DNA from 3 places in the Tardiphaga sp. 42S5 genome. Region 3 is predicted to be linked to each of the others. Evidence: riboswitches for the same ligand, from Rfam matches in the RefSeq annotation. Region 3 holds a riboswitch; each other region holds the start of a gene.
What was found. A riboswitch is a leader RNA that binds a small molecule or an ion and turns the genes downstream of it on or off. The one in region 3 is predicted to bind cobalamin.
Positions count from the first base shown of each region.

Region 1: linked by a shared signal. The riboswitch ahead of SFY93_RS04855 (TonB-dependent receptor) and the one ahead of SFY93_RS25725 (DUF1636 family protein) in region 3 are both predicted to bind cobalamin.
Region 2: linked by a shared signal. The riboswitch ahead of metE (5-methyltetrahydropteroyltriglutamate--homocysteine S-methyltransferase) and the one ahead of SFY93_RS25725 (DUF1636 family protein) in region 3 are both predicted to bind cobalamin.

Region 1 is NZ_CP139027.1:1,019,231-1,022,504, reverse strand. It holds gene SFY93_RS04860 (alkaline phosphatase D family protein) at 1-1,428, opposite strand, end outside; cobalamin riboswitch at 1,572-1,761, shown strand; gene SFY93_RS04855 (TonB-dependent receptor) at 1,868-3,274, shown strand, end outside.
Region 2 is NZ_CP139027.1:3,862,612-3,865,885, reverse strand. It holds gene metE (5-methyltetrahydropteroyltriglutamate--homocysteine S-methyltransferase) at 1-1,105, opposite strand, end outside; cobalamin riboswitch at 1,210-1,421, opposite strand; gene SFY93_RS17890 (peptidoglycan DD-metalloendopeptidase family protein) at 1,590-2,993, opposite strand; gene SFY93_RS17885 (protein-L-isoaspartate(D-aspartate) O-methyltransferase) at 3,101-3,274, opposite strand, start outside.
Region 3 is NZ_CP139027.1:5,516,577-5,519,850, reverse strand. It holds gene cobS (adenosylcobinamide-GDP ribazoletransferase) at 1-125, opposite strand, end outside; gene cobT (nicotinate-nucleotide--dimethylbenzimidazole phosphoribosyltransferase) at 126-1,181, opposite strand; cobalamin riboswitch at 1,280-1,470, shown strand; gene SFY93_RS25725 (DUF1636 family protein) at 1,580-2,029, shown strand; gene cobU (bifunctional adenosylcobinamide kinase/adenosylcobinamide-phosphate guanylyltransferase) at 2,026-2,556, shown strand; gene cobW (cobalamin biosynthesis protein CobW) at 2,557-3,274, shown strand, end outside.

The sequences.
Region 1 (3,274 bases), 1.8 Mb from region 3:
CGGGGGCAAATTCTGCTTATCGGGCCCCGGCGCTTTCACGAAACGGACCTCGGGGCCGAAGGTATTGTCGAGCGCCGCCGGGCCGAAGGTTCCGGCGTGGAACGGCCCGGAGACGAACTCCCAGAACGGCTCGAAATCCTGAAACTGGGCCTTCTCCGGATTGTAGTAATGCGCCGCCGTGTAATGCACGTCGGCGGTCAGCCAGACCGTGTTGCGGATACCGGCCGATTTGATGAAGCGCAGGATGTCGGCGATTTCCAGCTCGCGGCCTCGCACTGGCCCGTCGCCCTGCGCGATGGCCTCAGACCCGGTTTTGTCGACAGCGTTGTCATAGACGACGAGGCCGATCGGCATGTCGGAGGCGATGACCTTCCAGGTCGCCTTCGAGGCCATCAGGGCGCGCTTCAGCCAAGCCATCTGCTCCGGGCCGATGAAATACGCATCGGGACCATAGCTCTCCTGCAGATTCGGGCCGTTGGGCCCGCGATAGCTGCGCTCGTCCAGCAGGAAAACATCGAGATGCGGGCCGTAATTCAGAGTACGATAGACGCGGCCAGGCTCGTTCGGATTGACCGAGATCGGATACATCTCGTGAAAGGCACGGGCGCCGCGCGCAGCCAGCAGCGTGATGTCGCGCTCCTTGTAAGACGACGGCAACTGCTTCGAGAGCGACCAGTTGTTGGTGACCTCGTGATCGTCCCACTGGCCGAAGATCGACACCTGCGCATTGAAGGCGCGAACGTTGTCGTCCAGCAGATTGTATTTGTGCGCAGCGCGGAATTCGTCGAGCGTCTCGGCGACCTTCGCCTTTTCCGGCACCGTGATGGTGTTCTTCCAGATCGTGCCGTCCGGCAATTTTGCTTCGGGCAGGATCGGCCCGTCGGCGTAAATCGTGTCGCCGGAGTGGATCAGGAAATCCGGATTATGCTTGCGCATGGTGGCGAAGGTGACCATTCCGCCGTCATCGGCATTGATGCCCCAGCCCTGCCCGGCGACATCGCCGCCCCAAACAAAGGACACATCACGGCGATCCGCCGGCGCGGTGCGAAAGCGACCGATCACCGGCTCGCCGACGATTGCGGTATGCGACAAATCACGGAATTTGACGCGGTAGAAGATATCCTGCCCGGCCGGCAGATTATCGAGCAGCAGCTTCGCCGTGAAATCGCTCTCGGGCAGCGCTGCAATCGGCGGCAAGGCGCGCGCATTGCTGAAGGATTCGGTGGTGGCGACTTCCACCATCATCTGCGCCGGACGATCGGCGCGCGACCAGATCATGCCGCTGCTCGTCCCGACATCGCCGGACTGAATGCCATGTGACACCACCGGGCGATCGGCGGCGCGGCTGAGATAGGGCATCGCAAGGAAGCTTGCGCCTGCTGCGGCTGAGTGCGCGAGGAAGCGACGACGGGATAAACGTAGTGCCATGGCGAACTCCTGATCCTGGCTCTGGCACCAGTGGCTCTAGGCAGATCGCTTGACGCTGCGATGACAGGTGATGCGCAATATCAACACCCGCCAAAGCAAGCTGCGAATGACTGGCAGCTTGATTGACACATTTGGAAATTTCACCTTAACGTGAACGTGACGGTTCCCTTCGGGGATCAAAAGGGAATGCGGTGAGGGGATCCCCGATTCCGCGGCTGCCCCCGCAACTGTAAGCGGCGAGCCTGCGCCAAGAGCCACTGGGTGTTTACCTGGGAAGGCGGCGACAGGCACTGACCCGCGAGCCAGGAGACCTGCCGCCAGTCGTGGTCACACGCGAGCACATTGGGCGGGGTGTCCTGGTGGAAGTCACACTGCCTGTTTGAAAGCGGCGGGGCGACTTGGTTTGCGGTGACGTGCCACGTAACCGCGAGTCCTGTTCATGACCTCCGTCTCCCATGCATCGAAGCAATGCAAAGCTCTTCTTTCCTCTGTCGCACTGTCCTGCTTCCTTGTGCCCGCCGAGGGCTCGCTGCGACCTGCGCAATCGCACCACGTACTCGACCCAGTGGTGGTGCAGCCGACGGTGACGCCAACGCGCGCGCGCCGCGCCACATCAGGCAAGGCCACGCGCGCCGCGCGCTTGCGTCAGCAGCGCAATGTCACCGCCAATACGGGCGCGCCGGTTGCCACGCTGACAGGCCCTGTCTTCGCAACGCCGACGCTCAACCTCACAGGCACGACATCCACCGGCAGCCGCCTCGGCCTCACGCGCCTGCAGACGCCGGCCAGCGTCGAAGTGATCTCGGCAGAAACCATGGCCGAACGCGGCCAGCAGAACCTGATTGACGCCGTGACACAGAACGCCACCGGCTTCACCGCAAGCCCGGCGCCGGGCAATGGCAGCATCGCCTTCAACACCCGCGGCTTCACCGGCAACGGCACCGTGATGACTCTGTATGACGGCACACGGCTCTATGTCGGCTCGGGCACGCTGACCTTCCCCTATGATACCTGGTCAGCTGAGCGCGTTGAGGTGCTACGCGGCCCGGCATCGGTGATGTATGGCGAAGGTGCCGTCGGCGGCGCCATCAACGTCATCTCGAAACTGCCGCTTTGGGTGCCGCGCAATCAGGCCGAAATCTCGCTCGACAGCAACATGACCCGGCGCATTGCAGTGGATAGCGGTGGACCGATCAACAAGGATGTCGCCTATCGCATCACCGCGACCGGCAACATGTCGGACGGCTGGGTCGATCGTGACAACACCTCCAATGTCGAAGTGCATGCCGCCGTCCAGATCAAGCAGACCGAAGACATCACCTGGACGATCTCCACGGATTACGGCGATCGCAGCCCGTCGCGCTATTTCGGCACACCGCTGATCAACGGCAAGCTCGATGAATCCCTGCGCTTCAGGAACTACAATGTCGGCGACAGCAGCATCCGCTATCAGGACAGCTGGAACCAGGTAAAGACCGAGTGGCAGGTGACAGACAGCATTACGCTGCGCAACACCCTGTACTACCTGAACAGCCAGCGGCACTGGAAAGACGTCGAGACCTACAACTTCAGCGCCGCAACGGGCCGCATCAATCGCAGCGACTATATCGAGATCTTCCACGACCAGCAGCAGATCGGCGACCGCTTCGACGCGACGTTCCGCGGCCATATCTTTGGCATGACTAACGAATTCGTCGCCGGCTTCGACGTCAACCAGATCGACTTCAAACACACCAACAACTCGCCCTATGGCGGCACGTCGTCGGTGTCGCTCACTGATTTTTTCCCTGGCTCCTTCGCTGCGACAACGACCCAGACGGTTCCAGGCTTCAGCACCACGACCAAC
Region 2 (3,274 bases), 1.7 Mb from region 3:
CAAGGCCTAGATCGATCGGCACATGTAGCAACGAACAGGACGGCGCGAGCTCAACGCGATCCCTCCCCAGGAGATCGACCATGGGTTCCAGACTATCGAGCAAGCTGGACAAATCGGACCGCCAGATATTGCGGCCATCGATCACGCCGAGCGAGAGGATCATGTCCTTCCGCGCCTTCGCAGCGACTTCATCGAACTGGTCCTGCGCGCGGACCAGATCGAGATGAAGCCCGGCGACGGGAAGCGACAGGGCCAGATCGAGGTTGTCGCCCAGCTCACCAAAATACGTGTTCAGCATGATCCTGAGTTGCGGAACCGCTTCGGCAAAAGCCGCATAAGTCTTTTGCAGCGCCTGCCGGGCCGGCACGTCGAGATCGAGCACCAGACATGGCTCATCCAGTTGCACCCACTCGGCGCCGCTATCGGCCAATTCCCCGAGCACCTCAACATAGACGGGCAGCAATCCATCGAGCAGCGTCACCGGATCGAATGACGCATCCGCGCTCTTGGCCAACTTCAGATAGGTCACAGGCCCGACTAGCACAGGTCGTGTCTGATAACCCAGCGATCTCGCCTCCTCGTACTCCTTGATCGGCTTGCGCGATGCGAGACTGAAGGTCTGATCCTGCGCCAGTTCAGGCACCATGAAGTGGTAGTTGGTATCAAACCACTTGGTCATCTCCTGTGCTGGTACGCCTTGCGACGTATCATGCGCATGAGAGCCGTGCGTACAGGCCTCGTCATGCGCGGCGCCTTGTGATCCACGTGCCATGGCAAAATAGGTCGCGAAGGAAACGTCTCCGCCCTTCCAGCCATAGACTTTGGGAATGGCGCCGACCATGACGCTGGTATCGAGCACCTGATCGTAGAATGAGAAGTCGTTCGACGGCATGACCGTGATCCCGAGCGACTTCTGACGTGCCCAGTTTGCGGCACGCAGCCCGACGCCGACGTCGATCAGCGCATTCTCATCGATTGCACCGGACCAATAGCTTTCCAGCGCCATCTTGAGTTCGCGCCGCGGACCGATCCGTGGCGTGCCCAATGTAGCAACAGGAAGTGAAGTAGCTGATTTTGAAGAAGTAGACTTTGACACAGTAGACATGGCTTAACCCCAATGATTGGGGGCAAAAGGCCAAAGTGACACGTCTGGATTCCACGACGGCAGTCGCGGAATCGCAACCGCACCACCGGGACACCCCGCCCGAGGACGTTTATGTTGTCGAGGCAGGTCTCCTGGCTCGCGGGTCAATGCTGCTGTCCGGCCTTCCCAAAACCTTTGCAGGTCTCAGTGACTTTAATGGACAGCGGCTCACCGCTTACAGTTGCGGGGGCAGCTCCGGCCTTGGCTTAACGCCTCACCGGCTTCCCTCTTAGCTTCGGGCAAACCTTCCCGAAGAACCACGACATCCTCACATATGGGCAACATCGCGCGGCAGTCAACCGAGCTTGCGTGCGCAAGCTGCCCACTCGCAGCAGCGCGTTGAAGATTCCGGAGCTGGAGTGGGCCGCAGCCCCGAGATCAAACGCAGCAAGCCCGGCACGAGGCCGGGCTTGCTTAAATGCGAACTACACTTCGTGGATTGCGCTTACGCCCCGTTGAGGAACTGCAGCGGATCGACCGGCGACGAGCCCTTGCGGATCTCGAAGTGAAGCTGCGGCGAAGTAACCTCACCGGACTGGCCGGACTTGCCGATCACCTGACCGCGCTTGATGGTCTCGCCACGCTTCACCATCAGCTCACTCGCATGGGCATATGCGGTGACGTAGCCGTTGGAGTGACGAACGAGGACCAGATTGCCGTAACCCTTCAGTTCGTTGCCGGAATAGGCAACGACGCCATCTTCGGCAGCCTTGATCGGCGTGCCTTCCGGCACGGCGACGTTGATGCCGTCGTTGGACTTGCCATTGGTCTTGGCGCCGTAGCCTGTGACCACGCGGCCGCGCACCGGCCAACGGAACGTCGGCAAAGCGCCGGTTGCGTCAGCGGCTTTAGTCGGCGATTCCGGCGCGATTTCTTCAGGCGTCGTCGTGGCACTTGCCAGGCGGGCCTTCTGTGCGGGTTCGGCAGACGCAACACGGGCCACGGCAGCGGACGTGACCGCGCCAGCCGGAGCGGCCGTCACGGCTGCGACGGGCGCAGCGAGCGGCGCGGCTACAGGAGCTGCGTTGGCCGTACGCGCACCGGGTACCGTGATCTTGGAGCCGAGCTTCAATTGGGCAGTCGGCGCCAGACCATTGGCGCGCGCGAGTTCGGCTACCGACACGTTGTTCCGGCGCGAGATGCTCATCAGCGTATCGCCGCGATTGACGAAATGCGTGGTCGATGTGCCGACGGCAGGTTTGCTCGGAGCAGCAGCAACGGCCGGAGTTGCCGCGGCGCCCTGACGCGGAATGATCAGCGACTGGCCGGGCGACAGCGCGCGCGGCCCCTTGTAGCCATTGGCCTGCAGGATCGCAGCCGACGAGACGTTGTAGCGTTTCGCCAGACCATCGAGCGTATCGCTGGTGCCGACGATGATCGAGGTGCCGCCATCACGGGCAAGGCCGTTGGTCGCTGCAACCGAGCGCGGTGCCGTGGAGCCGGTGGTTTCGATCGGCGCACGTGCGGGCGGCGGCGTATACATACCGTTGCCGCCCCCGCTGACGGGTGCAGCCGACGCAACCGGACGAGCTGTCGGATAGGACTGCGGCGCCGAGATCGGCGGTGGCAAAGCCTGGGATTGATACTGCGGCTGCGGATTATAGGCCGGGCGCTGATACTGCGGCAGCTCCTGGCGCTCGACCGGCGCGCGCGGTGCTCGCTGCGGCACCGAGCCGGTGGTTTCGCCCTGCCAGCCAAAGCCACGGGACTGACCTGAGTCAAAATTTGGATTCTGAGATAGCCGTGTCTGCATGTCGGCGCTGCAGCCGGCAAAACCGATAGACATCAGCGCCAGCACCGCGACCTGCGGAGCGCGGCGCGAGTAAAGCAACTCGACAACGCTGGACATTGGTTACTCACTCATACGCAACAAACAACTGAATTGAGTAAACACCGTCTCCGTTACCAAGCCTTTAACCTTGCGACCAACACGTGACAGCCGTTCACGAACTTTTTTCAGAGTTCGCGCGCAATGCCCGGAAGTGCAGGCACGAAACGTACATCCACGAGCTCCTTTCGCTCCAATCCATCCCCGGTTTTGCGGATCCGGACCAGGGTCTGGACGCCATTATGAGGACCAACCGGCGCAAGCAGAATACCCCCCTCCTCAAGCCGATCGGTCAGCGCCAC
Region 3 (3,274 bases):
CCGACGATCGGAAAATACTTCATCGCACGCGCGAGCCAGTCAGTATCCTGCGCGTCGCCATTTGCCGGTACCGGCACCACCGTCAGGAAACGGATCGCATTCAAAAGATGCGGATCCAGTCTCATCTAGATCTTTCCGGCCAGCACGTCGTCGAGGCTGGCGACGTCGGTCAGCATGAGCGCGGCAGCACGGACCAGCGGCACCGCAAGCAGCGCGCCGGTGCCTTCACCGAGCCGCAAGCCGAGATCGAGTAGCGGCTTGGCATCGAGCGCATCGAGTACGATGTCATGGCCGCGTTCGGCCGAACGGTGTGCGAAGACGCAATAGTCGCGTGCAGCCGGGCACAGGCGAACGGCAAGCAATGCCGCGGCGCTGGAGATGAAGCCGTCGATGATCACCGGCCGCCGTTGCGACGCCGCGCCGAGGATCGCTCCGGCCATGCCTGCGATTTCCAGCCCGCCGAATTGGGCCAGCACATCCAGCGGCGCAGTTGCATCGCTGCGCGTCGCCGCCGTCGTGATCGCTGCGCGCTTGCGCGCCATGCCGGCGTCATCCTGCCCGGCGCCAACGCCGATACAGTCATCCAGTGGTGCCGGCGCGAGACGATGAACCACCAATGCCGAGGACGCCGTATTGCCGATTCCCATCTCGCCGAGCGCGATGATGTCTGCGCCGGCCTTGATCTCACCGACGGCGATCCGGTAGCCGCGCGATAGTGCATCCGCCGCTTGCTCTGCCGTCATCGCAGGTTCGCGCGCAGCGTTGGCTGTGCCCATGCGGACCTTGGCGTCGATCAGCTTCGGATGGACAGGCAGTTCCGCAGCGACCCCGATGTCGATCACGCGGACGTCGATATTGTTGGCCGCGGCGAAGGCATTGGCCGTGGCGCGGCCCGCCAGATAGGTCATCACCATCGCAACCGTGACCGCCGACGGATATTGCGACACGCCTTCGGCCACGAGTCCGTGATCCCCCGCAAATACCAGCAGAACAGCATTGTCGCCGCGGGGTTCGCCGGGATGCCGGATCATACCGAGCTGCAGCGCAAGGTCCTCGATTCTCCCCAGCGATCCCGGCGGCTTGGCCTTGCCGTCGATGACGGCACGGATGCCTGCCGCGATCTGCGGGTCAACAGGCGCAATGGCGGGCGGCTGCCACAAGGGCTGGGAATGGGCGGACATAGGGTTCCTTTCGCGGCCTAACTGACGCAAGACGACCTGCAAGGTCAACAGGTTCGGGCGACAGTCCGTCGGCGCGGTTGACCCCAGCGCACCCGGCAGATAGCGTCTTTTGTGATGGTCCTTCCGCGTGGAAGGTGAATAGGGAAGCCGGTTTGAGGCCGGCGCTGCCCCCGCAACTGTAAGCGACGAGCCCGCGCCGGTGCCACTGGGAATTCTTCAGAATTCTTGGGAAGGCGGCAACAGGCTATGACTCGCAAGCCAGGAGACCTGCCATCACGAACTGTGCTTTGGAGGCGTCGTCGGGGCGGGGTGCACCGGACGGGAGCGAACTGACGGCCATGCTGTCGGCGCGATCCAACAAAGCTCGTAGGCCCGCGAGGGCATGAACTGAGCATGTAATGGATCACGACAACGCCGATATCTCTGGCGAACAAATTTCGGTCGAACCGCCGCGCCCCGTGCCGGCTGGTCCCGTTGTCGTGAGTGTGTGCATTAGCTGCAAGGCCGCCGAAACCGGCACGATCGTCGGGCCGGACATGTTCGATGCGGTGAAGGCCGCGCTCGGCGATGGCGATGCCGCGGTGATGGTGCGTCCGGTGCAATGCCTTAGCGTCTGCAAGCGGCCAGCAACCGTCGCGGTGACGAGCCCTGATGGCTACACGTTCTTGTTCGGCGATCTGCAGACCGATAGCGGCAGCGCGGCGCTGGTGTCTTTCGTGGAGTCCTATCAGAAGGCCGACTACGGCCTGGTGCCATGGCGCGAGCGCGCCGAGGTGCTGCGCAAGGGCATGGTCGCGCGCGTGCCGCCGATGCGTTGGTCGCCTGAAGATGGGCGTGCGCCGAAATGACCGCGGTCTCCACCACGTTGGCGCTGGGCGGTGCGCGGTCCGGCAAGTCAACTTTCGCCGAGAGGCTGGTCGATGGCATCGGCCTGACCAAAGTCTATCTTGCGACTGCAACGGCCGGTGACGACGAGATGCATGCCCGCATCGCGCAGCATCGCAAGCAGCGCGGCGAAGGCTGGATCACCGTGGAAGAGCCGCTGGCGCTGGTCGATGCGCTGACGCGTGAGGCCACGGTCGGGCGCGTTGTGCTGGTGGATTGCCTGACACTGTGGCTGTCGAACCTGATGTTTGCCGAGCGCGATCCGGAAATCGAAGCCAAGCGCCTGGTGCGCTTCCTCGATGTCTCGCGCTATCCAATCGTGTTCGTGTCCAACGAGGTCGGCCTCGGTCTCGTGCCGGAGACGCCACTCGGACGCGCTTTTCGCGATGCGCAGGGCCGCCTCAACCAGATCATCGCGGCCGCCGTGCCGAATGTTGCTTTCATCGCAGCCGGACTTCCGCTCTGGCTCAAGCGTTCCCAGGAGAATTGAATGTCCCGCGTTCCCGTCACCGTCCTCACCGGATTTCTCGGCGCCGGTAAGACCACGCTGCTGCGCTCGCTGCTGACCCAGGCTGACGGTCGCCGCATCGCCGTGATCGTCAATGAGTTCGGCGATGCCGGTTTCGATGGCGGTCTGGTCGAGGAATGCGCGGCAAAGGCCTGTGCGCCCGGCGATATCGTCGAGCTTACCAATGGCTGCATCTGCTGCACCGTCGCCGACGACTTCGTGCCGACCATGGATAAGCTGCTGTCGCGCGAGCGTCCACTCGATGCCATCGTCATCGAGACCTCCGGCCTCGCGCTGCCGCAGCCGCTGTTGAAGGCCTTTGCCTGGCCAGCGGTGAAGACTCGCGCCACTGTCGATGGCGTCGTCACTGTCGTCGACGCACTGGCGCTCTCTGAAGGCCGTGTCACGCTGGACGAAGACGCTGTTGCCGAACAGCGCGCCAAGGACGGAGGCATCGAACACGACGACCCCATCGAGGAAGTGTTCGAGGACCAGCTCGCTTGCGCTGATCTGGTGGTTTTGTCGAAAAGCGATCTCGTCGCTCCAGAAAAGCTCGCCGAGATCGAAGCCAAGCTGAAAGCCGTGTTGCGCCCCGGTGTCAGCATCGTGCGCTCCAAGGGCGATCTCGCGCCATCGGTGCTGATCGGCCTCAATGCCGCAGCCGAAGATGACATGGCCGCTCGTGTCGGCCATCACGGCG